DNA from 2 places in the Specibacter sp. AOP5-B1-6 genome. Region 1 is predicted to be linked to the other one. Evidence: riboswitches for the same ligand, from Rfam matches in the RefSeq annotation. Region 1 holds a riboswitch; the other holds the start of a gene.

Region 1 (14,780 bases):
GAGTCCGGCCACAAACGTTGTCAACGGGGCCGCGGGGCGCACGATTGAGTGTGCGGCAACCCCTGCCAGGTTCAACACGGCGTGGATGTCAACGTCAATGTCGGCAATTTCAAAGGCTTCAAGCAGCTTCCGGGTCCACGCCTGCAAAACCTCATCTTGATTTTCCACTTGCTGACCTTTCGTGTCGGGCGGCCCCGCAGCAATCCCCTGCGCGCGGGCGTCCTCCCAGGTGTCGATGTCTGCCGTCAGGCCTGAAGGCACGACGCATTCCTTGATGTTCACATTAGCAAGCAAGGAGAAAACCGAGGCATTCTCCAGACGGTGCGCCGCCTGCGCCTCGCCCACAGCCGTCCGCAACGCCGCCAGCGGATAAATGGCTGCCAACGGCTGCTTCCGCCCGTCCGACACCGCCATGACACCCGCATCACCGGCAACTTCCCACAATTCCCGGACCAGCAGACGGGCAACTTCCGCCGCGCGTGGCATGTCGCAGGCAAGGACGAGCACATCCCCGTCCGCGTCCCCCAGCGCTGCCAGGCCCGCGGCAATGCCGGCCGCGGGACCTGAAAACGGCGGGTCCTCCTGGACCGTTGTCACGTGCTCTCGGAATTGTGCGGTCTCCAGCCAGTGCGCAATCTTTTCCACGGGACCCACGACGGCGATCCGGCCTTGCGTGTTTCCCTTCCCGCGCGCTGTGGCTGGCGCAGCGACGGCGGGCGATCCCGAGATGATGTGGGCTGCCGCGTCCACGGTTCGCGCCAGCAATGTCAGCCCTTCGAGGGTGAGTCCGGCCTTCGCCACCCCGCCGAGCCTGCGGGAGCGCCCGCCGGCCAGCACTATCGCATGCACGGGCACCACATCGAAGTCGTCATGGGTGCCATGGTATCCGGCCTGTCGGCCCGGAAGCACCACAACAGCCACCAGAAAAGAGCCCCCGACAAGAGCCCCCAGAAAAGATTCGTGCACTCACTGCACATTTGCACAAACTGCATTTAGACTTGGAGTTGTGCCGTTCGGAAATACGCGACACATGCTGTGCACCCTTTGGAGCCACCATGAGCACTGATTCACCGCTGACAACCCCAGTCCTGCCAGCCCTTCCGCCGGCCGTCCACGCCCGGGCAGCACTGTCCCAAGACACGTTGCGCAACAGAAAACGCACTGCCACACGGCTGGCCATCCGCCGTGCCGCCATCGAGCTGGGGCTTGAACACGGCTATGAAAATGTCACGGTGGACATGATCTGTGCGGTCAGCACGGTCTCCGCACGCACCTTCTTCAACTACTTTGGCAGCAAGGAAGGCGTGTACGTCAGCCCCACCAGGGTTATGCCCACGCCGGAGCAGCACAGGGCCTTCGTTGCGGGCAGTGGCTCCAGCGTGTTTGGCGATTTGTTCAACATGATTGCCGAAACCTTCGTCTCGGTCGACGCGGACTTTGAGCTGTTTCAGGCCAGGCACCAGCTGATCCACCAAACCCCTGAACTTCTCAACCGGGAAAAGGCCCGGATCAGTGAGACCGAGGAAAGCTACGTCGGCTGCGTCCTTGACAGATACCGTTTCCACGGCCGGAGCGAGGACCAAACACCCGACCTTGAGGACGAGGCCCGCATGGTTGTTTCCCTCGTTTCGGGGGCCATGCGCTTTGCGATGCAAAAGTGGGTGGCAGGCAATTTCACCGACACCCGCGAAGAGCTGGTCCAGGCCGCGTCGGCCTTGATTCAACGGATCACCAGCAACGAACACTGGCCCTAACCAGCTGCCGGCATCCCGGTCTGTCCGCATCCTGCGCTGTCCAGCGCAAGCCGCCCGTCGCCCTGGCCGTCCAGCGCAAGCCGGCGCCGCAACCCAAGGCCGGCGGCAGCACGCCGTCGTGCTTCACCAGAAAGATCCCCCACAGCCGCCCGCAAAAACATCCGGCCGCTAGGAAAACACCATGACTGCAACCACCCATAAAGTGCATCCACCCACCACCGGCGACCGGCGCAGCATCCTGCTGGTCTTTGCCGGACTCATGCTGACAATGCTGCTGGCCTCGCTTGACCAGACCATTTTCAGCACGGCCCTGCCCACCATTGTTGGCGAGCTCAACGGCGTCAGCGAGATGCTGTGGGTCATCACCATTTACATCCTCGCCTCAACCATCATGCTGCCGATTTACGGGAAGCTGGGCGACCTCATCGGCCGTAAGGGCCTGTTCATCGGCGCCATTTCAATCTTCATCGTGGGCTCCATCGTGGGCGGTTTTGCCCAGGACATGACGTGGCTGATCATTGGCCGCGGCGTCCAGGGGCTCGGCGGCGGCGGGTTGATGCTGCTCTCGCAGGCCATTATTGCCGACGTCGTCCCGGCCAGGGAGCGCGGGCGCTACATGGGCATCATGGGCGGCGTGTTTGCGCTGTCGTCCGTGGCCGGACCGCTGCTGGGCGGCTGGTTCACCGACGGGATCGGCTGGCGCTGGGGCCTGTGGATGAACATTCCACTGGGCATCCTGGCCATTGTTTCGGCCGCGTTCTTCCTGCGGCTGCCGGCGCATCCGCGCACCAAGGCCCGTGTGGATGTTGCCGGCATGGCGCTGCTGGGCGCCACCTCGACCCTGCTGGTGCTGGTCAGCACCTGGGGCGGGACCAAGTACGACTGGAGTTCACCGCAAATCATTGGCATGGGTGCGGGCACTGTGCTTGCCGCGCTGCTGTTTGTGCTGGTTGAACACCGTGCCCAGCACCCGATCATGTCGCTGCACCTGTTCAAGGACCGCAACTTCAACCTCACAACCGCTGCCGGGCTGATCACGGGCATCGCCATGTTCGGCACGCTCGCCTACCTGCCCACCTACCTGCAAATGGTGACCGGCGCCAACGCCACCCAGGCCGGCTTCCTCATGATCCCGATGATGGCGGGCTTGCTGGTGACCTCGATCGGCTCAGGGCAGCTGGTGAGCAGGACCGGCCGGTACAAGTGGCTGCCCATCACCGGCATGTTCATTGTGGCAGTTGCGCTGGTGCTGCTCTCAAGCATGACCCCCACCATGCCTGTCTGGGTCATCTGCGCCTACCTGGCCATCATGGGCATCGGGCTTGGCACGTCGATGCAGATCCTGGTGTTGATTGTGCAAAACCAGTTCCCCATTTCCCAGGTGGGCATGGCCACGGCATCCAACAACTACTTCCGCCAGATCGGGGCATCACTGGGCTCCGCCGTGGTGGGCAGCTTGTTTGCACACCGCCTGACGAGCATCCTGGCGGAACGGCTGGCAGGCACCGGCGGTTCCGGCGGGCAGGGCGCCGGGGCCGTCAACTCGCTCACACCCGAAATTGTCCGCCAACTGCCCGAACAGCTGCGCGGGATTGTGATCGGCGCCTACAACGACGCCCTGACACCCATCTTTGTGTACATGGTTCCGCTGCTGGTGCTGGCCGGGATCCTGCTGCTCTTCGTGAAGGAGATCCCGCTGGCCACCACCATCGACCGCGGACCGTCACAGCCCGAATCCGGGCGACAGGAGCCGGCGCAACCCGAGCGCAGCGACGGCGCGTAGAACCACCGGCGGAGCGTGTCCGCCCTCCGCTGCAAAGGCAACTGGGGCCGTCGTCGTACTTTGCCGGAAAGCCGCACCGTGGCACACCAGCGCCGACTGGCCCGGGCGTCAGGTTTGGGCCGAATGGAAGTCCACACCCGTTAAACGAATGAACCCCGTCCGAAGACGGGGTTCATTGGGTAAAAACGTTCTTTAGTGACCCATCGCAATGAAAACGGGACCTGAACCGACGTTGACGGAGAAGACTGCGGTTGTGCCGCCTTCCCATCCACCGTGTACGGCCTGGCCGTCGCCAATGTAGACAGCGATGTGGGCCAGGCCCGCGCCGCCGTCGGCGTAGTAAATCAAGTCACCGGGCTGTGCTTCGGCCTGTGAAACCGTGCGGCCCAAGCTCATGTAGCCAGCGGGCCAGTCGTGGAAGTTGATTCCAGCGGCAGCCAAAGAGTTGCTGGCAAGTGCGGTGCAATCCTGGGCAACGCCAAGCTGGGCCAGTGCGGCGCTGGCGATGGTTGCGCCAATTCCGCTCTGGGTTGCCGGTGCGGGTGCAGCTTCAGGAGTGCTGGTGGTTACAGTCGGAGCAGGTGCTGCTGCCGGTGCTTCTTCAACGACGGGTGCTGCTTCAGCAACCGGCGCTTCTTCAACAACGGGCGCTGCTTCAACGGCTTCAACAGCCGGCTCAACAGCAACTTCACTGCTCTGTGCCTCTACAACTGCCGGCGCTTCAACTACAGGAGCCGGGGTGGAGGTGATGGCGGGGGTGGCGAATGAGATCTTCACCGTGGATGCTGCCGTGATTACGGAAGCAAGTTCCGTGTTCAGGTTCAGCGTGGTGGCACCGTCAGAAGCGCGCTCCACTGTGGGAGTAGCCGCATTTGCTGCGATACCGGATGTCAGCACCAGTCCGGAGGCTGCTGCGATTACTGCGGCCTGACGACCAACCCCGCCGGCATTGGAACTGACGGCTTTCGTGAGGGTGGAGATCGGGCTGGTCTTAACAACCTCGGCGCGGTGGCGCCCAAGGGCAGTGTTTGAAGCCAAGAAGGATTCCTCTCCCAAAGCCTGCGAGGTAAGCTGTCGGATTCGGATGGGAGTCACCCGGCCGCTCCACGTTGGCACACCGAAAGAATTTCTTCTTTCCTGCGTTGAACGCTTCGCGGCTTCACCCCTAGGACTTTTGCTTGACGCGCAGTCCGATTATTGGTTCCCCCGCCCCTGCCAGACGATTGATACGAACGGACCATGAGTAGTGGCAGAGCTAGGCAATCAACCCATGGGCGCCAGCTTGATTCGAAGTTGGCGCGATTACGACGGTACAACAGATTTTTGGCAATGTCACGTTCAGGTCACGGTCCTGTGACTAACTCGTAACTAAAAGTCGCCTGTGGAGGAATTAAAGCCAGCCCAGGGGATCGACGGTTTCGTCATTGACGATGACCTCAAAGTGCAGGTGCGGGCCGGTCGAGGCGCCTGTGGAGCCGCTGAGGCCCACCACGTCGCCGCGTTCGACCTTGTCGCCAACCTTGACGGAGTTGCTGCTCATGTGGTTGTAGGACGTTGAGAGCCCGTTGCCGTGGTCCACGACCACACGGTTGCCGCCACCGTACTGGTGCCAGCCCGAGAAGGTGACAGTTCCGCCGGCGGCCGCAAGCACGTCAGTGCCGCTCGCAATGGCGAAGTCCTGGCCCGTGTGCTGCTCGTCAACCTGACCCGTGATGGGGCTGATGCGTCCGCCGAACGGCGAACTTGGCACCAGGTTCTCCAGCGGGGCTCCGAGAGTCCCCTTGGCAGCCTGCGGGGCGACGTCGGAGGCGTTGACCTTCAAGGTTTCCTTGAGCCGGCCATCGGGGTTCAATGCGCTGCCAACCTCAGGGGCGGCGAAGGCGATGGGGATTTCCGCCCCGGCCGTCACGGCAGGCTCCGCTTCCACAGATGCCGCTGTTGCGGTCTCAATGTGCTGCGTGTCAATGGCCTGTGTGGACGGCAGCGTGACTGCCAGGACCAGGCCTGTCGCGGCCATGGCCACGCCAACCTTCTGGCCGGCTCCGCTGGCAACACCTGCACGCAGCAGCTGGGCCACTGAAATGTTTGATGGTGAGCTGATTCGCTCTGCAGCAATGGCTGCACGGCGGCTTCCCGGCAGGGATGCAAGCTCATGAGTTACCGGCGACGACGCCCGACGGCGTCCCCGCTGTTTAACTTCTGACACTAATTACCTCTCTATAAAGCACCTGCGAAGTTAGCTGTCGGATTCGGATCAGAGAGTCATGCTGTTGATCCGGCCCAAGCTCTTGGCACACATCTGGCCATGGCACAGTCCAATGGATTGGGCCAGTCAGGTGTGTTGCGTTTCGAGTGTGGGCTTCACCCCAAGGCAGACTGTACGTCTGCCGAATGTGGTTCCCCCGCCCCTGCCTTAGTGATTACTGTCCATTGTTGCGAAGGCAAGGTTCGGTGTCGCAAAATGGTAACGCTTTGGTTACGGCGTCAGAATATTACTATACGGTACAAGCGGTAAACGTAACAATTCCGTTACCGAGATTGTCAATAGTGATTGGTCACAGTGGAAACTCTAACTCATGGCGACAAACACATGTGAGGCGACCTCAGGCGGGAGCTCCAGCGCCCCTTCGATGTCCGGGACGCGGACGGAAATGTACTCCCCCACCTGCGCCAGGGAAATCCTGGCGCCGGGCCGCAGGCCGCCTTCATCTAGCTGGAGCAGCAGTTCCGGCTCCACCTGGATGCGTTCGGAGAGCCTGTGAATGACAACCTCCTGGCCGGGTGAATACGTGGCCATGGCATCGACGAGCGTGACCAGCCCCGCCGCAAAAACGGGAGCAATCTCACCTCCGAGCTCTTCAAGCCCCGGAATCGGGTTCCCGTACGGTGACTCGTTGGGCCTGCCCAGCAGGTCGAACAAACGCTGTTCAACCCTTTCGCTCATCACATGCTCCCAGCGGCAGGCTTCTTCGTGGACATACGCCCAGTCAAGGCCAATGACATCGGCAAGCAGCCGTTCAGCCAGCCGGTGCTTGCGCATGACGCGGGTGGCCTTGTCCCGTCCGGCAGGGGTCAGTTCCAAATGCCTGTCACCGGAAACTATGACCAGGCCGTCGCGTTCCATGCGTCCAATGGTTTGGGAGACTGTGGGGCCGGAGTGGTGCAGGCGCTCGGCAATGCGCGCCCGCAAGGCCACGATGTTCTCTTCTTCCAACTCCAGGATTGTCCGCAAATACATTTCCGTCGTGTCAATCAGATCAGCCACGTCAGCATCCTCCTGTTATTGGGCAAGTTTGGGGCAAGGACTTTCGTGTCTACGTTAGCCTGATTGCAACGATCCCGGGAATCCACGCCCTCTTCTTGGAACCGATCCCCGGTGCAGAATATTTCTTGACCCGCGGACACTTTTTCCGCTGGAGCCGGTTCTACGGCAGAATTGGCAGCAGCCACTGGCACCGACATACCTTCCATCGCATAATTTTTGGAGCAACTCGTGAGCGATTCCACGCCCCTCACCATTCCCGCCAACCTGCGTCCGGCCGACGGCCGTTTTGGCGCGGGCCCTTCCAAGGTCCGCCCCGAGCAGGTGGCGGCACTCTCCGAAGCAGGCTCTGCACTGTTGGGCACCTCCCACCGCCAGGCTCCGGTCAAGAACCTTGTCGGCGACGTCCGCAGCGGCCTGAAGCAGTTCTTTGGCGCCCCTGACGACTACGAGGTCATCCTGGGTGTTGGCGGTTCCACGGCATTCTGGGATGTTGCCTCGTTTGGTCTTGTGGAGAAAAAAGCCCAGCACCTGTCCTTCGGTGAATTTGGTTCCAAGTTTGCCGCGGCCACCAACAACGCCCCGTTCCTGGACTCCTCCTCCATCATCAAGGCCGAGCCCGGCACCCGCCCGGTGGCAGTGGCCGAGGCCGGTGTGGACGCCTACGCCTGGCCGCAGAATGAAACCTCCACCGGCGTTGCCGCTCCCGTGCAGCGGGTCGCCGGCGCCGACGACGGCGCCCTGATGCTGATCGATGCCACCTCAGCCGCCGGCGGCCTGGCCGTGGACGTGCGTGAAAGCGATGTTTACTACTTCGCCCCGCAAAAGAACTTCGCCTCCGACGGCGGACTCTGGCTTGGCCTGTTCTCCCCCGCCGCGCTGGAGCGTGCAGCCCGCATCGGTGCGTCGAACCGCTGGGTGCCGGACTTCCTGAACCTGACCACCGCCATCGACAACTCGCTGAAGAACCAGACGTACAACACGCCTGCGCTGTCGACCCTCGTCACCCTCAACAACCAGGTGCAGTGGCTCAACTCGAACGGCGGCCTCGACTTCGCCTCTGCACGCACCGCGGATTCAGCCGGACGCTTGTACTCCTGGGCAGAAGCTTCGCCGGTGGCCACCCCGTTCGTCAGCAACCCCGCAGACCGTTCAAATGTCATTGTCACCATCGACTTTGACGATTCCGTGGACGCCGCAGCCGTTGCCAAGGTGCTTCGCGCCAACGGCATCGTGGACACCGAGCCGTACCGCAAGCTTGGCCGCAACCAGCTTCGCATCGCCACCTTCGTTGCCATCGATCCGGAAGACGTCTCGGCACTCATCAACTGCATCGACTACGTGATCGAAAACATGTAGCCGGCCCGCGCCCAGAGGCTCAGCGGCTCAGCGCCCTGAGCCCCGATGCAAGGAAAGGCCCCTCCAGTGGTTGGAGGGGCCTTTCCTGTGCGTTTTTGCGTCCCTATCGACGGTGCCGCCGTCCGGGACCGCCTGTTTGCTCACGAACAAGCGTCTGGCCCGCGAACCAGCTGTTGGGCAACCGCTGATTCGCGGGGCAAGCGCTGTTTCACGGCAGGAGCGTCCCCGCCGGCACCATTTAGACCGCTGATTCGCGGGGCAGGCGCTGTTTCACGGCAGGAGTTTGAGTCCCGCCAGCTGAATTTAGTGTGACTCTTCCGATTCGTTGTCCCAGTGGCCCTGGGCGTCAGCGGATCCGTCGGTCTGCTCGGCTGCCGGGTCTGTGTCGGTGTCTGCTGATGACGCAGTCGGTTCTTGAGCCGGTTCCGCCGGTGCACCTTGGCCCGATGCGGCATCTGCTGCCTGCTGGTCCTCAGGGCGAACCCGCTCCGACCAGGGCACCCACGCCGGCGCCAGAACAGAATCTTCGGTGGGCAAAAGTCCCACCTCGTTGACGGTCGCGGCCTTGCCCCGCGAGATCCGGGCCAGCGTGGCAAACCACACCCAGCCCCGGTACCCGGGCTTTTCGGATTCAAACAAGTGCGTCACGCACCTGACACCCTCGCTGCGGGCGCCAAGGTGCTTGCCGATGTCCCCGCTGCCGGCAATGCTCTGCACGGCAGTGCGGGCGGTCGCCACCTCAGCTGCAAGGAAGGCATCCGGCTTTCCCACCCGCCAGAGGGGCACGCCGGGGCGCGCCTCGGGGATGGCGGCTGGAACTGCTGGAGCGGCTGATTCGCCGGGAAGTTCGGTCATGGTGGGCACCGTCATGCGTCGAAGTTGTCGGCAACCTTGCGCAATGCTGCGGCAATCTTGCTCGCGTCACCGTCAGGATACTTGCCGTTGGTCAGGGATCCCACAGAGTGTTCAAGCAAGGAAACCAGGTCCTGCACGATGGGGGCAAGGTCGCGTGCGGGCATCCGCTTGGCCTTGGCCACCGATGCGCCGCGGTCCAGGAGCTTGGCGGCCATGGCTTGGGCGCCCTTGCGTCCGTCGGCCACACCAAATTCCATCCGCATGCCCGGCTTGATGTCGCCTGCTTCCGCGGGCAGTGCATTGGCGCGCAGGAACACCTCGCGTCCGTCATCGGCAGCAATGATGCCGAAGCCTTTTTCGTTGTCGTACCACTTCACTTTGCCAATTGGCACTTGCCTTACCCCTTAAAAGTCTTGTTGGCCGGAATCACATGCTGCCGACTGTGCGATTCATCTTCGCCGTACCCGGGCCAGGAATCATGCGGCCGATACCTTCAGTGACAGATTGCATAGCTCTACTAGGCTCTAGGTTACCGTGTTGGCGAAACTGCTGCGGTTTGTGCCACACCTGTCCGCTGTTAGCGTTAACTCCATGAGCCCCCATTTTTCCGCCCCGCAACCCGTCAACCGCGGCTGGCAGTTGTTCAATTACGCGGCCATGGCCATGGCCTTGACAGCACTTGTCTGCCTCATCGTCGTGTTGATCAGCAAATGGGCCGGCGGCTCACCGTGGCCCGGCTTCAACTGGATTTCCATGATCGCCCTCCCGCTCGCGTTCCTCATGATGGGCGCCAGCGTCCTGCGTTCGGTGACCATCCGCCGCCGGCTCTAACGTTTCAGCTGAATGCCATGAGCACCCTGGCCGCCTTGGCCGCAGATCTGGCGGACCGTTCCGATGCCGAGTTGGTGCAACTGTTACGACTGCGCCCGGATGCCATGGCCCCGCCGGTCGCCAACTTTGCCGGCCTGGCCAGCCGGTTGTCCACGGCACACAGCGTGGACCTGGCCCTGGACCGGCTCAACCTGCCGCAGTTGCAGGTGCTGGCCGCCTTGGCTGCCGGCGACGCTGCCGAGGAACACACCCCGTGGCTCCCTGAGCTGCACGCGCTGGCACTGTTGGTTGCCGCTGAGCCCGCACACAATCAACAGAAGCACGACGGCGGCACCCGCCACCTTCTCCCCCTCGCCTCCGTGGGATCCTCCCTGGGCCGAAAGGCCCCGGCGGGAGACACGCCCGGCCCCGCCTTCGCCGGGCCGCTGCGGTCCCAGCCGCCAGCAGCCACGACGCTGCCGGTTCCACTCCGGATTCGGGACAATGCCGCGGGCAGCGCCATGGAAACACTCTTGCGGAACATGACAGGGCTGGTGGAACTGGCCGGCCACACGCCCATGGAGTCCCTGCGCAGCGGAGCACTGGGTGTAAGAACCGTGCGAAAGCTGGCCGGATCACTGCAAATCAATGAAGCACAGTTGTGCTTTTATCTGGAACTTGCTGCCAGGGCCCAGCTGATCCGCTTTGACAGCAGTGCGCTGCGATGGCGGGCAGCGGCGGCCGGATGGCTTGAGCTGGACAGGACCGCACAATGGCTCGCGCTGGTGCAGGCCTGGCAGGACAGCGGCAGGAAGCCCACACCTTCAACCACACTTTCACCCGCGCTCCCGTTTTCATCTTTACCGCATCCGGAAGCCGCGAAGGTCCCCGCAGCCGCAAGGCCGCTGGCACCGGCTGCCGGGCATCCCCAGGCGCGGACACTGCGCCGCAACGTTCTGTCTGCAGTCCGCGACCTCGCAGTCACTCCGGTCACCCCGGCCGCCTCGGCCACCACGCCAGCACGAGCGCCAGTCCCCCAAAGCAGCACAAGCCCGGCACCCGACGCTGCATCCGTCCTGGCACTGCTTCGCTGGCGCCACCCCCGCCAGCTGGAGGAGCTGTCAAAGTTGGTGCCGGACATCCTCCACGAGATGGAGCTGCTGGGGCTCACCGGCGTGGGCAACCTGAGCGATCCGGGTCGCGCTGTCAGCCTCGGGAATTGGGACGCTGCTGGTGCCTCGCTGCACCTGCTGCTGCCGGCTCCCATCGAGCATTTCGTCATTCAAGGCGACTTGACGGCCGTCGCGCCGGGTTTCCTCGCACCGGCAGTGGCGGCTCGTTTGAAGTTGCTCGCGTCCACCGAGGGACAGGGCGCTGCGGGCATCTTCCGCTTTAGCCAAACCTCGCTGGAGGCCGCCATGGCCGCCGGCCTGGACAGCAACACAATTCTCGCGTTCCTGCGCCGCCATTCAAGCACAGCCGTGCCACAATCGCTGGAGTACTTGGTCACCGCCGCCGCCCGCCGCACCGGGGAACACAGCGAACCAACCGGGCCAACCGCGCCAGCCCTTGCCGCGTCTGCACCTGCCCAGCCCGCGACCAAGCGGAACCCGGTTTCCGCCGTCGTGCCTCCCCGACCCGAGGGCTCAATGCGAGCACGCGGTTCAGCCGCGGCAGACTATTTTGAACGGGCCGACGGCTCCATGCCCGAGCCGTCCGAGGCGGAAGTGACGGCCCAGATTTCGCGGCTGCGCAGCGAGCCGGTGTGGGCCGCCGACGACGGCGGCGAATCGGGTCCGTCGCGGGTCATGGAACAATTGCGGCAGGCGATTGAAGCCGGAGCCGACGTGTGGCTGCAGGTTGTCGATGGTGCCGGGGAACGTGAGCGGCTGTTGCTGCGGCCGATATCGCTCGTCGCCGGGACGCTCCGGGCCCGGCCGCCAGGCAGCTCGTAGGAACGGCGGTTCAGCATTCACCGCATCATGGCTACAGAACAGGCAGCCTCATCCGAAACCGGCAGGACCAGCCCACCAAAAGGGAAGGCGCACCATGGCTGACGGCCCCTTGATTGTGCAGAGCGACAAAACGATCTTGCTGGAAGTGGCACACCCGGAATCGACCCCCGCCCGCCACGCCATCGCCGCCTTCGCCGAACTGGAACGGGCGCCGGAGCACATGCACAGCTACCGGATCACCCCGCTGGGATTGTGGAACGCCAGCGCGGCCGGGCTCGACGCCGAACATGTGGTGGATACGCTGCTGCGATATTCGCGCTACCCGGTGCCGCATGCACTGCTGCTTGACATTGCCGAGGTCATGGCCCGGTACGGGCGGCTGCGCCTGGAGCAGGACCCGCAGCACGGCCTGGTGCTGCGCAGCGATGACGAGCTGATTCTTGCCGAGGTCTGTCACGTCAAGAAGGTCGCCGCCCTGCTTGGCGCCCGCATCGATCCGCTGACAGTCGTGGTGCACGGCGCGGCCCGCGGCGAGCTCAAGCAGCTGCTGCTCAAGGCCGGCTGGCCCGCGGACGACCTTGCCGGGTACGTCGACGGCACGGCGCACCTGATGGCGCTGACGGAAACCACGCTGACTGAAACCACCCGGCCTGCTCCGTCCGAAAACACGCTGAGCGAAAACACCGGGCCGGCTCCATGGACGCTGCGCCAATACCAGCGCACTGCGGAGGAGAATTTTTGGGCTGGCGGTTCGGGCGTGGTGGTGTTGCCGTGCGGTGCGGGCAAGACCATTGTGGGGGCGGCCGCGATGGCCGCGTCGGGGACCACAACGCTCATCCTTGTCACCAATACCCTCTCGGCCAGACAGTGGAAGGCTGAGCTGCTCAAGCGCACCACGCTGACGGCGTCGGAAATCGGCGAATATTCAGGCTCCGTCAAGGAGGTCCGGCCCGTCACCATCGCCACATACCAGGTGCTGACGACGCGGCGCAATGGCAGCTACCCGCACTTGGAACTGCTCAACGACAACGACTGGGGCCTGCTCATTTATGACGAGGTGCACCTGCTGCCGGCCCCGATCTTCCGCATGACCGCCGAGCTCCAGGCCCGCCGGCGGCTGGGGTTGACCGCCACGCTGGTGCGGGAGGACGGCCGCGAGGGCGAGGTGTTCGCGCTGATCGGGCCCAAACGCTACGACGCACCCTGGAAGGACATCGAGGCGCAGGGCTACATTGCACCGGCCGACTGTGTCGAGGTCCGGGTCGATCTGGCCCGTTCGGAGCGGCTGGCCTATGCCACCGCGGACGACGGCGCGAAGTACCGTTTGTGCGCCACCTCCCTGGCCAAGTCGGAGGTTGCGCAGACCCTCGTGGCAGCCCACGCCGGAGAGCAGATCCTGGTGATTGGGCAGTACATTGACCAGCTCGACGAGCTGGCCGCGCGCCTGGCCGCCCCGCTGATCAAGGGCAGCACTCCAGTGAAGGAACGTGAGCGGCTCTTTGCCGAGTTCCGCGACGGACGCCTCTCCGTGCTGGTGGTGTCCAAGGTGGCGAACTTTTCCATCGACCTGCCCGAGGCCTCGGTTGCCATCCAGGTCTCCGGGGCTTTTGGCTCCCGGCAGGAGGAGGCCCAGCGCCTGGGCCGGCTGATGCGGCCCAAGTCCGATGGGCGCACCGCCCGTTTTTACACCTTGGTGGCCCGGGACACCGTCGACGCCGACTTTGCGGCCAAGCGCCAGCGCTTTCTGGCCGAGCAGGGCTACGCGTACCGGATCATCGACGCAGCAGACGCCGGCGATGCAGGTGCCACACCCGACGCACCCAGCACCGAAATCCCCCCGCGCTGACCAGTCCGGCCCCATTGACACCCCCGCAGTGCTGACCCCTCCAGTGCTGGACCCTCTCGCAGCAATGGCGGGTTTTTCACCAACCCTCTCGCAGCAAATACACCCACGCTCCACCGGCGCTTCCGGAGTAGGATCACATCAACGGTCCACCGCCGGGCACATCTGATTTTTGGGTGTCTCCGGTTCCATCTGCATGGAGGCGCCATGAGCACCGAAGAGTCAGTTGCCGCCCACTACAGCCGCGGCAATGCCGAGGAGCAATTACTGGGCATCGTCCGTGCTGCCGGAGGCAATCCGGAGAGCTTTTCCCCGGCCGAGCTGCACGGCGCGGACCAGCTCCACATTGGCGGGGCGGCCGCCACCACCCGGGTGGCTGAACGCGTCGGCATCAACGCCGGCAGCCGCGTCATTGATCTCGGTTCGGGGCTGGGCGGCGTGGCCCGGCACGTGGCCCACGAGTGTGGGGCGAGCGTCCACGGCGTCGAGCTGACACCACAATTTGTTGACACCGCCCGCTCCATCACGGAGCGCACAGGATTGTCCGGGCAGGTGTCGTTCAGCCAGGGCAGCATTCTCGCCCTGCCGTTCGGCGACGACACCTTCGACGCGGCGTTGATGGTGCACGTCGGGATGAACATCCAGGACAAGGACAAGGTCTTTGCCGAGACTGCGCGCGTCTTGCGGCCCGGCGGCGTCCTGGCCGTGTACGACATTATGCTTCTGGGCGGAGACATTGAACAGTATCCGCTGCCTTGGGCGGCCACACCCGAAATCTCCTTTGTGTAACCCCCGCTTGCCTACAGTGATGGGCTGGCGCAGGCCGGATTCACCGTGGATCAAGAGGCCAAGCCCCTGGCCGAGGGCATCGCATTCCTGGAACAGGCCCTTTCCTCCGGCGGCCCCGCGGGCTTGGAAGGCCCCGCCTTGGCCAACCTTCTGGCCGCATTCCGTTCAGGCCTGCTGGCACCCGTGGAGATATACGCCTACCTGCCGTGACTCTCGACGAATCCCTCCGGCACCGCCGAGAATCGAAGTCACAGTTGCTGGACGAGAAACAGGATGAAAAACGCCCGGAAAGCGCCTCGACGTCCAACAACTGCCACCTGGATGGCTAGAACACGATTCGCAGCGAAGCGAGCCGGTCCGCGAGCGTCGG
Region 2 (14,780 bases), on a different contig from region 1:
GACGTTGATGCCGGAGATCGAGGCCTGATTTCCGGCAGCCGGGAAATTTAGCGCGGCACCACGAAATGCTTCAGCCGGGCATCCTGACCGTCGAGGGTGGCCCAGTCGCCGTCGTGCTCAAAAGCCGCAAAGGCACTGGTGGGGAACCCTGAGGCCAGGTCCATGTACGCGTCCTGGTCCGACTCCCTGGAGGCCAGCCGCAGCGACAGCGACTGGATGCCGGGCATGTGGCTGATCACCATGAGGGTGCCGACGGTTTCCGGGACGTGGTTGATGACCGAGAGCATCGAGGCCGCCCCGGCGGCGTACAGCCCGGACTCCAGTTTGGGGGTGGGCGCCTTATCGCCAAGCTGCTGGCACACCCATGTGCAGCTCTGCCTGGTCCGCAGCGCCGAGGAACACAAAATAAAGTCGGGCAGCACGTCATTTTCCACCAGCCACTTGCCGGCCAGCGGCGCTTCGTGGTGGCCCCGCTGGGCCAGCGGCCTGTCGTGGTCTTCCACGCCAAGGGGGAAGGCCGCTTTTGCGTGGCGCATCAGGATCAGCCGTTTAATGTGGTGTTCGCTCATCCCCACAGTTTAGTGACGTTTAAAGAGGTACGACGGCGGATCGCCCACCTGAGGTGAGCGATCCGCCGTCGAACCGTCCGGAAAAGATCCGGAAGGGAAATCAGATGGAGTATTCCGGGGCGGCCCAGACAACCACTTCGGGGTGCTCGTAGAAGCGGTAGCCCTCGCCGCGGACGGTGCGGACCGTGTTGGCCAGGCGGCCCAGCTTGGAGCGCAGGCGGCGGATGTGCACGTCGATGGTGCGCTCGTTGGGGATCTCGTCGGCGTTGGACCACAGGCCCTCGAGAAGCTCGTCGCGGCCCACGGTGCGGGTGCCGTTTTCCACCAGGTAGTTCAGCAACTCAAATTCCTTGAACGTGAGGTTCAAGGTGTCGCCGTCCAGGTGGACTTCGCGGCGGGCAAGGTCGATCAGCACGCCCGAAGGACGCTGCTCAACGGCGGGAATGCGGATTGCTTCCTGGCGCTGGCGGGTGGCCACCGTCGGGTCGCCGAACGTGGAGCGGACAACGTCCAACGCACTGCCAACAACGTCCGACGGCGCAATCGCCACAGCCGCGTAACTCTGGGCCTGCGGGACAAGGGTTTGGGCGTAGGCACGGATGTCCTGGGCGAGCTTGGCCAGGGACGTGCCGGCGGCGGCAGCGGTGTCCTCGTCAACACCCACATAGAGGACAAAGCCCCGGGCAACGTTGTCGGGGCTCACGCCGTGCAGCTTGTCGCCCCCGGCAATGACGGGGGTGGGCTCGGTCATGGGGTTGCTTTCATTGCGGGGAACCGCGCGCAGGCGGGCGGCGGCTGTGCCGGTCTCGGACCGGTAGCTGTTGACATAGCCGGGGTGCTCGAGAGCGGCCGGGCGGGGCGGCGGCACCGGCCCTGCACTGCGGCCCTTGGCGGCATTTCTAACGGAGATGTGGACGTAACCGGATGCTACTGACATTGAACTACCTAGCTGTATGGCCGTACTCAACGGCGCGAATGCTTCCATTGGTTTTGAGGATCCAAAACCTTTGCTGCCCCGTACGTTGATGCGCTGCACTGAGGGCCGGCCCATGGGCCAAGTCTGGTGTTCGCCACGTTGTGCCTGGACATGTTCTGTCGACATTGCGTGGCATCCAGGGTTGTGATTTAGGCCTGCATTCGACAACCACGCATGAACCGTCCGGTCGATCCGAGACGGACAGTTGCTGCGGCTGCAGAATTCACTGAGTGGGTGTTCACATTAGCCAGTGTCCTACGTAACAAACCAAACTAGCAAGTAACATAGGCCGGAAATGTCCAGCATATGAGATCTTGCCCCGCATTGTGACTAAACTGACACTAATTTTTTACTGTCATTTCGCCCCTCAAATCGTGCCATTATCAAATATCCCGAGCTCAATTTTGATTTCTGGATTAATAAATTCGCCCAAATATGGATTCTGGATGAATAAGTTCATGCGCGCGTGATGTCCGGTTGGCGCGGTGTCGGCAAGCTCTCAGCGACACTCAGCTTTCTTTCATAATTTGCCGCTAAGTAAACAAATGTTTACCTGCCGGCGCCCATCCGGGGCGGCCGGCAGCACCTGGCCGGCACCTGGCCGCCACCGGCTAACCGGCCGGGCGACGCCGGCAGAGCTAACCGGCCGAGCGACGCAGCCCCGGCACCATCGCGAACGGGCGCACGGCCCTGATCTGGTCCCGCAGCCTGACGTTGTTGCGCCTGTTCATCATGACCAGGGCGGCCAGACCGGCGAGCACGGCAACCACCGCGGCCATGCCGAGCGACCAGCGGGCACCAAATTCGGTGGCAATCCAGCCCACCAGCGGCGCGCCAATGGGCGTCCCGCCCTGCAGGACCACCATGTAGACAGCCAGCACCCGCCCCCGCATGGCCGAGTCCGTGGTCAGTTGCACCGTGGTGTTGCATGCGTTCATGAACGTCAGCGACGCCAGCCCCACGGGCACGAGCGCAATGGCGTACAGGACAAAGCTCGGCATAAAGGCTGCCACGCCCACAGTCACGCCGAACGCCAGGGCGCCGCCCACAATATAAAGCATGCGCATCGTCTTGCGGCGCGCGGCCAGCAGGGCCGCCGCCAGCGTGCCGATCGCCATCACCGAGCCAAGCAGCCCGTACTCCCCCGGCCCCAGATTGAAAACCGTGGTGGCCATCAGCGCATTGGTGATCTGGAAGTTCATCCCGAAAGTGCCCACAATAAAGACCAGCACCATGATCATCATCAGGTCCGGGCGCTGGCGGATGTAGCGCAGGCCCTCGCGTATCTGCCCCTTGGCCCGGGGGACACGCACAGCAGGAGCCAGCTCGTGGGGGCGCATCCGCCACAGGGAAAAGATCACGGCCACGAAGCTGGCCCCGTTGATCAGGAAGGCCGGACCGGTTCCCACCAGGGCAATGACAAGACCTGCCACGCCCGGGCCGGCAAGGCGGGCCAGGTTGAAGGAGGCGCTGTTAAGGGCGACGGCGTTGGGCACGTCCTCCTTGGCGACGACTTCGGAGACAAACGCCTGCCGCGACGGGGCGTCAAAGGCGCTGGCCACTCCCAGCAGGAGTGCCAGCACATACACATGCCACAGCTCCACTGTCCCCGTAACGACGAGGATGCCCAGCAGGAAAGCACAAATTCCCATGCCGGTCTGCGTGACAAGGAGGAGCTTGCGCTTGTTGACCCTGTCACCCAGCAGCCCGGCATAGGGGCCCAGGAAAATGATCGGCAGGAACTGCAGTCCCGTGGTGATGCCTGCGGCGGTGCCCGAGTTGTTGGTCAGGACGGTCAGCACCAGCCAGTCCTGGGCCACACGCTGCATCCACGTGCCGATGTTGGAAACAAGGGCCCCCGTTACCCAGAGCCGGTAGTTGAAAACCTTGAGCGCCCGGAACATTGAACTCATCTATGCGCTCATCTCCTGCAGAATCAGTGCCGCCTCGTGGAGGGTGGCGCGTTCCTGCGGGGTCAGGGCCGACACCCTCTGCGCCAGCCACGCCGTCCGCTTGGACCGGGCACGCAGCAGGGTGGCGGCCCCGGACTCGGAGATCTGCACCAGCACCTGGCGTTTGTCCTGCGGGTTTTCCTCTCGACTGACAAATGCGGCCTCCGCCAGGGCATTGACGATCCGGGTCATGGACGGGGCCTGGATCTGCTCACGGGCGGCGAGCTGGCCCACCGTCTGTGGACCGCCCATGATGGCGGCAAGGACCGAATACTGCCCGGGGCTGATCTCCCCGGTGGCGGCTTCCGCGCGCAGCCTTCGCGAGGTGCGCATGACAGCCACCCGCAGCTCCGCCGCCAGCGGCCCGGCACCAATCCCCTTCGCTGCCTTGCGCCCCGCGCTGCCACCCGGAGGCGGCCCGGCGCCCGGCCCCGGCGCAACAGGGGCATCGGCAGCTGAGCCGGGGGACGACGTCGTGCGTTGCGTGGAAGTTTTTGCCGGTGAATGTTCGGCCATGGGTGCTCAGCTGCCTCAGAAAATGTTTTGTGTGCTCAGCTTCCAATCCTAGATCGTTAGCATTGCTAAGTAAATGGCCGGAGGTGACTCGTCGGTCACGGCACTACAAAGGTTGTTACCAAAATGTGACATGGGGTCTCGTTTCCGTTACTCTGTCTAAAGTGCCCACAGAACCGTCCTTGGTTCCCGGCATCGATGGACGGTTCGCCGAGCTCTGCCGCCGCCCATTTCCATCCATTGACCATGGCAGAGACGGGGGACCCAATCTTTATGGGCCCTTCCTACATGGAAGCCCTTGGGGTTAAGCCGGCGCAGTGAAGGCAGCAGTGATTTTGCTGCCGGGATCTGTGCGGCCGGATTCTCTAGTCCGTTCCCGACAGCTCACCTCGCAGGCGTAGAGAGGCCCACTCATGTCTGCTGCACCGCAGCGCGGCCGTCGCCGCGCCGAACCAGAGCGCCGTCCATCGATTTTTGGGCTTGCGTCCACCCGCACGGGATCACCTGCGGGAGCACGCGCCCGGACCCGGGCCGCCGGTCCGTCCGGTGCAGTCTCCGCCGTCACCACCACGGCCAAGTGCATGGCCGCAGTGGCGGTCCTTGGCGCACTCGTGGCCGGCGGTGCCGTCGCCCAGCAGGTGGGAACACAGCAGGCCGCCGGCGCAAACCCGGGCAGCCTCGTTTCTGCCGCCAGCACCACAGCACCGGCAGTGTCGGCCCCGCTTGACGCGCCGATCAGCTTTTCCGGCCCCAGCATCACGTCGAGCACAAAGCCGGCGGACGCAGCCCTCAAGGCCGAATCGAACGACGTCAAGGCCGATGCCACCACGACTGCTGCAGCTTCGAAGGCAGCTCCCTCCGGCGACAATCCTGCCGCCGCCCAGGCCTATGCCGCCGGCCAGCTGAGCTCCTTCGGCTGGGGCGCGGACCAGATGAGCTGCCTCACCCAGCTGTGGCAGCGCGAATCCGAGTGGCTCACCTCGGCCGAAAACGCCTCCAGCGGCGCCTATGGCATCGCCCAGTCGCTTCCCGCAAGCAAAATGGAAGCCACCGGCAGCGACTGGAGCACCAACTACGAGACGCAGATCCGCTGGGGCATGGGCTACATCCAGCAACGCTATGGCTCACCGTGCGGCGCCTGGGGACACTCAAACTCAGTGGGCTGGTACTAAAACTGGCGGCTGAGGCGTCGCAGGCAGCGCCTGTCCTGCTGCCCATTCTGGGCGGCACCCTCACCATGCCCGACGCCCGCACCGGCACGGCCCGCGACGTCGAGCTGCTGCCCTTCCACTTGGCACGCACCCAAATCACCCGGGCCAACTGGCACGCGGTGATGGACGACGCCGGGACCCCGCCCATGCTTTCCCGCGTCCCCATGCATCCCCTCACCTGGTTTGACGCTGTCCGGTGGTGCAATGCCGCTTCGCAGCTGGCGGGCTGCACCCCTGCCTACGCGCTCAGCGGCCGGGAGGTTGCCTGGGACGTCAACGCCGATGGCTACCGCCTGCCCACCGAGGCCGAGTGGGAGTGGGCGGCCAGGGCAGGAAGCTCTTCGCCGACGTACGGGCCCCTGGCGGAGATTGCCTGGACGGCGTTCGATGCCGTCGACGGGCCCAGGATGTTGCCCTCAAGACCCCCAACAGCCATGGCTTGTTCGACATGATTGGCAACGTCTGGGAGTGGTGCTGGAATTACGCGGATACCGCCCGCTACGGGGACTACAGAAGTTTGCGCGGCGCCGGCTGGGACGATCGGCAGTGGAGCGCCCGCGCGTCCGTGCGCCGGGGCAGTGCACCCGATGCCGTACTCGAAGATGTGGGATTCAGGGTGGCCCGTGGGGTTGTCGGAGTGCCTGACGCTGCTCAGGGCTGCTCGGCCGCAGGGGCGCCGGCCGCAGGCCGTTCGGCTGCAGCCCAAGGCTGGTCGGCTGCGGCTGACCGGCAACGGGCCGACATCAAGGGCCCGCTGCCCATGGGCTGGACACCCCTGCGCGGCCTGTAGCCCACACTTGAAGCCGCTTCCGCAGCTGCCTCAGCAGCTGAAAACGGGCTCAGCCGGCGGACCTTGTTCCAATCTGCGCTGAACTCGTGGCGGGTGTGCCGCATAACAGTGTCATGCGGCACACCCAGCTTGAGTTTTACTCAGATTGGGACAAACAGAAGGCGTTGTTAGTCCACGATGCCGTAGAGGCGGTCTCCGGCGTCGCCCAGGCCGGGAACAATGTACGAGTTTTCGTCGAGGCCTTCGTCAATTGAAGCAAGGACCACGTGCACGTTGTCGCGTCCGCCGTGGGCGGCTTCCAACTTGGCCAGTCCCTCAGGGGCTGCGAGCAGGCAGATGCAGGTGACGTCGGCGGCGCCGCGGTCAAAGAGGAACTTGAATGCCTCGATCAAGGTCGCGCCGGTGGCCAGCATCGGGTCAAGCACGTACACCTGACGGCCGGTCAGGTCATCGGGCAGACGCTCGGCGTAGGTGATGGCCTCGAGGGTTTCCTCGTTCCGGGCCATGCCAAGGAAGCCGACTTCGGCTGTGGGCAGCACGCGGGTCATGCCTTCGAGCATGCCCAGCCCGGCGCGCAGGATCGGCACCACCAGCGGTGTCGGCTTGGCAAGGCCGGTGCCCACGGTGGTGGTTACCGGCGTCTCAATGCTGACGGGCTCAACACGAACTTCGCGCGTTGCCTCGTAGGCCAACAGGGTCACCAATTCCTCGGTGAGCTGACGGAAAACGGGTGACGGAGTGTTCTTGTCCCGCAGAACGGTCAACTTGTGGGCTATAAGCGGATGATCCGCAACGAATACGCGCATGAATAAAAGCTACCATTGAGCCGTGCCCAACACATCGAATTTTCACCCAATCGAGACAACCACCACGGATTTGCATGCCCGCTGGATGGGTCTCGCGCTTACTGAAGCACAGCGCGCCCTGACGACGGCGGATGTGCCCATTGGCGCCGTCGTGCTTGGGCCCGACGGCGGAGTCCTGGGTTTGGGACGCAACGAACGCGAGGCGCACGGGGACCCGACCGCGCACGCCGAGATGGTGGCGATCCGCGAAGCCGCGGCGAAATTGGGGTCGTGGCGGCTTTCAGGCTGCACCCTGGTTGTCACGCTTGAGCCGTGCGCCATGTGCGCCGGGGCGATTGTGCTGGCGAGGGTGCCGCGCGTCGTGTTTGGGGCGTGGGATGAAAAGGCGGGCGCTGCCGGATCCGTATTTGACGTGTTGCGCGAACGCCGGCTCAATCACTGGGTCGAGGTGTTTCCCGGCGTGCGCGAGGACGAGTGTGCGGCGCTGCTCAAGGACTTTTTCGGCGGGCACCGCCAGTAAGCGGCCGCCACTGCTGGGAGGTCAGCGGACTGGAACCCCGCGGCCCGGCGCTCGCCAGCCGGGGAACTCGCCAGCCGGGCGTTCAGGGCTCGATGCGGAGCGGCTGCGTTGGCAGCACACACGACGCGCGCTCGAAGTCAGCGGCGTCGGCGCCAACGCGATTGTTCCGTCCGGTGTCGTCGCACCAGTCGAGGTTGTACGGGTAGGCGGACACCATCCCCTCGCCCGCCACCGCCCCAGCCGGGACGTTCACCGCGGCGCTGAACCCGCCTGCTGTCAATCTCCTCATGGCCGGCCGGCCGCCGCCGCGGTGTTGAGGGCGTCGATCCGCTTCTGCCTGCTGGCGGGCGAATCCAGACTGAAGGAGCGGAAATCGCCGAGGTCCTCGCGGATGAACGCCTCAACCTCAGCGATTCGCCGGCGAACAGCGATGGTGGACGCATCGAAGAGCCAGTGGGCGATGCGTTCGGCGCCGGGTTCGTACTGCCACAGGCCGATGATCCGTCCGCGGTCGACGATGGGGTGGTCAGGCAAATCGGCCGTAAGCGCCAGCTTTTCGGTGGCGAAGGGGCGGCCACGATCCTCTTCGGCGAAGTGGTCGGCTGAATTGCGGCGGAGCAGGAACAGCGAGTCGGAGCCGGACAGCAGCTGGATTTGCTCGCCCTTCGGGGCCTTGAAATCTGCCGCGGCGTCGGCATCCGCCGGCAGCATCCACAGTTCGTGGGCCTCCACGGCGCCGGCGGCTGCGAGCGCGGCCTTTGCCTGCGCCACAGTGAAGGCGGTGAACCACTGGGTCTGCTTGAGCGTGGCTCCGCCCGTCCAGCGCAGGTAGTTTTCCATCAGCCTGGCCCGTGCCTGCTCCGGAGATTCCACAGCCGGCGGCAGGCCCCAGGCCGTGTAGGCGTAGCGCTGCACGTCGAGTCTGCCATTGACGGGCACCCGGCGGATGCGGCCGTCGGCCTGCAGGAGGCCGAGCACGGTGGGCAGCGTGGTGGAGGCGCCCTTCTTCCTGCCTTCCTCACCCAGGCTGCGCACCGCATCCCCCAGCTGTACCTTGAGCTGTTTCGGGTCCAGGGCCTGGTTCGTGCCGGCATTTTGCAGGACCTGCAGGGTCTTTTCCGCCAAGGCCTCGACTTCCCCGCGTTCGACGCCGAGCTTGTCCAGGACCTTTGCCGCCGACTCTGCTGCGCCTTGGCCAAGCGACAGCGCCCAGGCAAAGTCGCGCTCGCCCAGCACGTAGGTGCAGCCACGCGCCGTCGGCAGTTCATGAATGCGCAGGGCCGCAGCCTCGGCGTCGACTTCCGCCCGTCGGATGCCCGCGCGGGCGAAGAGCGTCAGGTAGGGGTTGGCGCCGCCGACGGACCTCGCCCACCCTGCCGACGTGAGAACCGCCGCGGCATTGCTGCCCGCGAGTGAGCCGTCCAAACCTTGTTTGTGCCAGCTCCAGGCACGCCGCGTTGCACTGTCCATGTGCCCATCTTGCACCATGCCGGGGTGAGTGCGGGTGGCCATTTTTGTTGTAGCGCTTTGAGCCGGTAAGGTTGACGCGTTGGTGACGTGTCCGAGCGGCCGAAGGTGCAACACTCGAAATGTTGTTCAGGTGAGAGCCTGACGTGGGTTCAAATCCCACCGTCACCGCCAATGAAAACCCCCGGTTTACCGGGGGTTTTCTTCATTTCAAGGGGTACCGTGGTGCATTTATGGTGCAGCCTTCGTTAGCGCCACCGTCAAATTCCGCGAGGTTGACCCGATGGAGGGTGCCCGGGACGTGGTCACAGTGGCCGCAATTGGTAAGCTAAGGCATGCGCCGATGTCGTCGGCGAACTTTTTCCGTTGCGCACCGCACCAGCGTGGCAGCCGAGCAGCGACCATCCCGGCCCGAATTTCAGTGCCGATGAACAAAGGAAACCATTGGGTACCCAGACTAATGACAAGACTTCAGCACCTGTGCAGGAAGAAGATCGTGGCGGCCTGGCCAGCAACCTGATCGGTATTTGGACAGTGGGCGGCGGCATCATCTGCTTCGCCCTGCTGATCTGGTTTGGTCTGTAAAAATACGCCGACTTGCAAAACGCCCATCGGAGTTTTCGATGGGCGTTTTTGTGTTTCACCCCATGGACCGGCGGTCCGCTTTGTCGACGACGAACCGGAGTTGGCCGAGCTACTGCACCGAGTCACGGCGATGACCGACGACAGCCCTTGCCGCCGCACAGAACCACTGCGTCCCGGACATACCGGGAAGCAGTGGTTCTGATGTGACCAAGTGAGTCACCTGAAACAGTTCTAATTCTACTTATCGCAGGCAATACCGTCGTTGTCTCTATCCAGTGCCGATCGGTAGCCGGGCTGGCCCTGGTAGATGGGCGCCGCTCCGGCTGCCTTGGCCGCTGTACAGTTCGGATAGTATGCGGCTGCTGGCGCCGGCTGCTGAGCCGCCTCTTCGGCCGCCACACGGGCGGCTTCGTCTGCAGCCGCCTGTTCGGCAACCACACGGGCGGTCTCTTCTGCAGCTGCCTGCTCGGCCGCCACACGGACATTTTCATCTGCAGCTGCTTTCTCGGCTACAGCTTGCTCTGCAACCACACGGGCGGCCTCTTCCGCAGTTGCCTGCTCGGCCGCCACACGGACAGCTTCGTCTGTCACTGTTTTCTCGGCCGCCATCTTTTCAGCGATCACTTTGACTTCCGCAACTCGCTTTGCCTCGGCCCGATCTGAAACCAGGGCTTTGGAGTCCTTCTCCAACATCCACACCAGCACACCTGTGTCGTCAAGGGTGCAGACATAGCCTGCCGCCTGTTCGGTGACGGTTGCCCCATCGTCGAAACACTCTTCAAGCAGCAGAGATTTCGGAACGCGGCTGGGGGTTGAGCTCGGAGTTGCGCTGGCCGATGCGTTGGACGACGGCGAAGCACTAGTCGTCGATGCCACCTTGACTTCCGCGAGCGGCATCACCGTACTGGGCATCGGACCACTTGCCGTTACCACGATCGAACCAGCAATCAAGGCAATCACACCAGCGCCAACAGCGGCACCAGCACCCTTGCGGTGCGGCAAGCCAATCCACGATCGGCGACCAAAAAGAAGCGCATACAGTGCGGTGAGGATCAAGAACAAGGCAAACACAACCATCCAGCTGCCAAACCCACCGGTCGGCACAGCAATTATCAGGAACAGGAGCCAAACGGCCGCGGTAATCCAAAATGATACTGTCGGGCGCCAAATGGCCTTGCTGGTCCCTGCAGAAAAGTTCTTAGTCATGTTGTTCCTCAACAGGTGGTCAAATGATGATCGAAAAAAGCCGCCAGATAGGCTTGACGTCATTCTAGAACACAGAAAACTCCCAGCAACCACCCAGCCCCTACCGTGGCGGATGCCAGAGAATGAGGACATGTCCATTCCAACCCCAGCAGCGTCAGCCCTCCCCAAGCTCACCCGGGCGGACGGCGAACCCATTCGCGCCCTGGTGGTCGACGACGAACCCGAGCTGGCCGACCTGATGCGCCGCGGCTTGGAGATAACGGGCTGGGAAGTGAAAACTGCCCTCGACGGTTTTTCGGCGTTGAAGATCGCCCGCGAGTTCATCCCCGACGTCCTGGTCCTTGACGTCATGATGCCCGGCATGGACGGCGTCGAACTGCTGCAACGGATCCGCACCATCTACCCGGAAGTGCCCGCCCTCTTTCTGACCGCAAAAGATGCCGCCACCGACAAGGTGGCCGGCCTGCAGGCCGGCGGCGACGACTATGTCAGCAAACCGTTCAGCATGAAGGAAGTCCTGCTCCGGCTGCACAGGATCGTACAGCGCTCGGGCATCACGGCTCCGCAATTCGCGCTCCTGACTGTGGGCGACCTGACCCTTAACAAGGACACCAAAGCGGTGCAGCGCGCAGGCGTGGACATCTCCCTGACCACCACCGAATTTGAGCTGTTGAAGTTCCTGATGGAAAACCCGCGCCACGTCCTGAGTAAGTCGCGCATCCTGGACCGCGTCTGGAACTACGACTTTGGCGGCCAAAGCAACATCGTTGAGCTCTACATTTCCTACCTCCGCAAGAAGATCGACGTCGACCAGGAAGCCATGATCCACACGGTCAGGGGCTCCGGTTATGTGATCAAGCCATGTCCTTGAGCCGCCCGGAGACCACTACTGCCCAGGCACCCAGCCCGGCACACAAGAACGCCAAGGCCAGGCACGGCGCCAAAGCACTCCTGCACCCGGGCACCTGGCACCTGAGCACCCGCCTGGTCGCCGTCATGCTGGCCCTGCTCACCGTCATTTGCATCCTCGTGGGCATGGTCAGCTACACCGCCCTGAGCATGACGGTAAACAGCCAGCTCGACGCCTCGCTGCAGCAGGCAGCCCTGCGCACCACCGCCTTTTACACCAGCCCCGACTCCAGCGGCAGCGGCCCCCTGCCCGACCCCCTCAATGCCCGTGCCACCAGCGCCGGCCAGGTCAGCGCCGTCCTGAGCAACGGCGTCGTGCATTATGCAGGCATCCTGTCCAGCTCCGGCACGCGCCAACAGCTGACAACCGCCGACGCCGACATTCTCGCCGGACTCTCAACCAACGGCGATCTCAGCAGCCGGACCCTGTCCATCGGCAAATACCGGCTCCAGGCTCAGGCAGTCCCGAGCGGCGACATCCTCATTACGGGCCTCCCGCTGGCCGCCACCGACCAAACCCTGTCCACCCTGGTGCTCTCCATCGTGCTTGTTTCGCTGGCCGGGCTCATGGCGCTGGGCTGGGCCGGCACCGTCATCATCCGCCGGAACATGCGCCCGCTCGGACAGCTTTCGGACACTGCCACCAAGGTTTCAACGCTAAGGCTCGACGCCGGAGAGGTCGCCCTGAGCGCCCGGGTCCCGGACACCGCGGCCCACCCGGGCACCGAAGTCGGCAACGTGGGGAACGCCTTCAACGCCATGCTGGACAATGTGTCCCACGCGTTGGAGGCCAGGCAGCGCAGCGAAACCAAGCTGCGCCGTTTTGTTGCCGACGCCAGTCATGAGCTCCGCACCCCCCTGACGGCGATCCGCGGCTACGCCGAGCTGCTCTCCATGACGGAACCGCTGAGCACCGACGGCCAGACAGCCCTGGGCCGGGTGCAGGACCAGTCGGTGCGGATGAGCCGGCTGGTGGAGGACCTGCTGACGCTTGCCCGCCTGGACGAGGCACAGCAGTTGGCCAACGGGACGGGGACGGCCGGGAAAACCATGGGCGCCCCGACCCCCGTGAACATGAGCCCGCTTGTCATGGAGGCTGTGCGCGACGTTCAGGTGGCCACACCCGACCATCAGTGGAGCTTTTCCGTGCCCGACGAGCCGGTGGAGGTCGTGGGCGAGGACACGGCACTGCGCCAGGTGCTGCTGAACCTGCTGGGCAACGCCGCCAAGCACACGCCGGCGGGGACAAGCGTCCATGCAGACCTGTCCCTGGCACCGGATGGCAGCTGCCTGCTGGAGGTCAGCGACGACGGCCCCGGCATCGCCCCGGCCTTCCAGGACATCATCTTTGACAGGTTCTCACGCGCAGACCAGGCCCGCACCGGCACCACCGGCAGCACCGGATTGGGCCTGAGCATCGTGCAGGGAATTCTGCAGGCGCACCACGGCACAGTGAAAGTTGCCAGCTCACCGGGCAAAACCACCTTCAGTGTGCAGCTGCCCGTTGCGGCCCGGCCGCGGGCCGCTGGCGGGACGGCACAGCCTGAGGCGCCAACGCCCGGGACGGCACAGCCGCCGCCTCCACCGCCGAGCACAAGCACACCCAAACCCGCACCCGCTGCCACAGCCACGCACTCGGGTACGCGCCCGGCCCCACGCACAGGCGCACACCCGGATGCGAATGACGGCTTTTCCTCGATAAGCTAGGAACATTGGCTTAGTCGAAGGGAGCAGTGTGCAGCACTCCCCCTTCAGGCTGCTCCGAACCACTTTGGTGGGCGCCACCGTCCTCGGACTGGCTGCCGGTGCGCACCTTCTGGCCGGTGGCACCCTGCCGGCGCCCTTCATCATGGCAGCAATCCTTGCACTGCACACGCTGTGTTCGAGCGTTGCCACCAGATTCCGCCTGACACCCCCGGCCATGGCCGCCCTGCTGGCCAGCAGCCAAATTGTCCTGCACCAATGCTTTGAAACACTGTCCCACGGCGCCCGGATCGCGGCCGCGCCCGGAACGGGATCGGCCGCAGCGGAAGCCATGAGCCACCAGTCAATGTCCGCCGAGGCACACGCCTCCGCCATGCTGGCCCAGGCAACGTCACTGGCCACACCGGGCCTCGCCCATCTCGGCAATGGGCACCTCGGCCATGCAGGGGCCATGTCCGGCTGGATGTGGGCAGCCCACGCGGCCGCAACCCTGGCCGCCGCCGGCCTGCTGGCCTACGGCGAGCACGCCCTCTGGTCCCTCGCGAACTGGCTGCGCCCGCTCTACCGGTGTGCCGCCGTCATCCTTGTGCTGCCGGTGAAAGCCGCACGGCCCAGCGTCATTCCGCGTCCCCTGCCCCGCCTGCCGTGGCGCAATCTGCCGCCCGACACGCGCCGCGGCCCGCCGGCCCCGAGCGCAATTTTCGCCTAGCACCCTTCGAACTCGTCGCAGGGTGCCCACCCCTGTACCCCTGCGCCTTGGCGCGTTCGAAAGGTTTCACCATGCGTTTTTCCCGTACCCTCAAGACCACCGCAGCCCTCGGCACCACCGCCGGGCTGATGATGCTGGGCCTCGGCGCGGCGTCCGCCCACGTCTCGGCCACCCCCACCGAAACGGCCGCCGGCGCGTACTCGCTGGTCACGTTCGCGGTGGGCCACGGCTGCGACGGATCGTCCACCACGGCGCTGACCATCACGCTGCCGGACGAGCTCACCGACGCCACCCCCACCGTCAACCCGAACTGGACCATCAGCAAGTCGGTGGAGAAGCTGGACACGCCCGTCACGCTGGCCAACGGCAGCAAGGTCAGCGAGCGCACCGCGTCCATCACCTACACGGCGAAGACCCCGCTGGCCGACCACGAGCGCGACACGTTCACCCTGTCCCTGCAGCTCCCCGACGCCGCCGGCACCACCCTGCACTTCCCCACCCTGCAAAAGTGCGAGACCGGCCAGACTGACTGGAAGGAAATCCCCGCCGCGGGCGCCGACCATGATTCCGTGGACGCCCCGGCCCCGGAACTGACCGTCACGCCTGCGCTGGCAGGTGACGCCCACGGCGCCCACGCCTCCGCTTCTGCTGACGCGGCGTCGAATTCATCGCCGACGGACGACGGCGGCACCACTTGGCCTGCCTGGCTGGGCCTCGGTGCGGGGCTGGCCGGGCTGGTCATGGGCGGCTTGGCGTTCCTGCGCACCTCCCGCAAGTCGTAACCCTCCCTCCTTGGTCTGTGTGGCAGTTGTTGGACGAAAAAGCCAAAAGAAAGCGCTTTCCAGGCCAACAACTGGCACACA

Evidence for each region. A riboswitch is a leader RNA that binds a small molecule or an ion and turns the genes downstream of it on or off. The one in region 1 is predicted to bind cyclic di-AMP.
Region 2: another riboswitch for cyclic di-AMP. It lies ahead of ACT3TS_RS04865 (transglycosylase); the one in region 1 lies ahead of ACT3TS_RS07595 (M23 family metallopeptidase).

What each region holds. Positions count from the first base shown of each region.
Region 1 is NZ_JBQSVT010000011.1:40,337-55,116, reverse strand. It holds gene ACT3TS_RS07615 (NTP transferase domain-containing protein) at 1-966, opposite strand, end outside; gene ACT3TS_RS07610 (TetR/AcrR family transcriptional regulator) at 1,056-1,754, shown strand; gene ACT3TS_RS07605 (MDR family MFS transporter) at 1,936-3,537, shown strand; gene ACT3TS_RS07600 (NlpC/P60 family protein) at 3,730-4,575, opposite strand; cyclic di-AMP (ydaO/yuaA leader) riboswitch at 4,580-4,785, opposite strand; gene ACT3TS_RS07595 (M23 family metallopeptidase) at 4,928-5,743, opposite strand; cyclic di-AMP (ydaO/yuaA leader) riboswitch at 5,748-5,966, opposite strand; gene ACT3TS_RS07590 (metal-dependent transcriptional regulator) at 6,107-6,802, opposite strand; gene serC (phosphoserine transaminase) at 7,031-8,158, shown strand; gene ACT3TS_RS07580 (DUF3027 domain-containing protein) at 8,462-9,013, opposite strand; gene ACT3TS_RS07575 (cold-shock protein) at 9,025-9,405, opposite strand; gene ACT3TS_RS07570 (hypothetical protein) at 9,605-9,844, shown strand; gene ACT3TS_RS07565 (helicase-associated domain-containing protein) at 9,862-11,778, shown strand; gene ACT3TS_RS07560 (DNA repair helicase XPB) at 11,873-13,624, shown strand; gene ACT3TS_RS07555 (class I SAM-dependent methyltransferase) at 13,829-14,410, shown strand; gene ACT3TS_RS07550 (hypothetical protein) at 14,456-14,620, shown strand; gene ACT3TS_RS07545 (maleylpyruvate isomerase family mycothiol-dependent enzyme) at 14,736-14,780, opposite strand, start outside.
Region 2 is NZ_JBQSVT010000007.1:5,119-19,898, forward strand. It holds gene ACT3TS_RS04840 (YhgE/Pip family protein) at 1-28, shown strand, start outside; gene ACT3TS_RS04845 (SixA phosphatase family protein) at 48-569, opposite strand; gene ACT3TS_RS04850 (winged helix-turn-helix domain-containing protein) at 670-1,506, opposite strand; gene ACT3TS_RS04855 (MFS transporter) at 2,184-3,458, opposite strand; gene ACT3TS_RS04860 (MarR family winged helix-turn-helix transcriptional regulator) at 3,459-4,013, opposite strand; cyclic di-AMP (ydaO/yuaA leader) riboswitch at 4,225-4,420, shown strand; gene ACT3TS_RS04865 (transglycosylase) at 4,424-5,182, shown strand; gene ACT3TS_RS04870 (formylglycine-generating enzyme family protein) at 5,140-5,673, shown strand; gene ACT3TS_RS04875 (SUMF1/EgtB/PvdO family nonheme iron enzyme) at 5,670-6,011, shown strand; gene upp (uracil phosphoribosyltransferase) at 6,179-6,817, opposite strand; gene ACT3TS_RS04885 (nucleoside deaminase) at 6,903-7,337, shown strand; gene ACT3TS_RS04890 (hypothetical protein) at 7,420-7,626, opposite strand; gene ACT3TS_RS04895 (DNA glycosylase AlkZ-like family protein) at 7,623-8,807, opposite strand; tRNA gene ACT3TS_RS04900 (tRNA-Ser) at 8,889-8,978, shown strand; gene ACT3TS_RS04905 (hypothetical protein) at 9,249-9,389, shown strand; gene ACT3TS_RS04910 (excalibur calcium-binding domain-containing protein) at 9,627-10,733, opposite strand; gene ACT3TS_RS04915 (response regulator transcription factor) at 10,726-11,466, shown strand; gene ACT3TS_RS04920 (sensor histidine kinase) at 11,457-13,211, shown strand; gene ACT3TS_RS04925 (hypothetical protein) at 13,240-13,917, shown strand; gene ACT3TS_RS04930 (YcnI family copper-binding membrane protein) at 13,989-14,699, shown strand.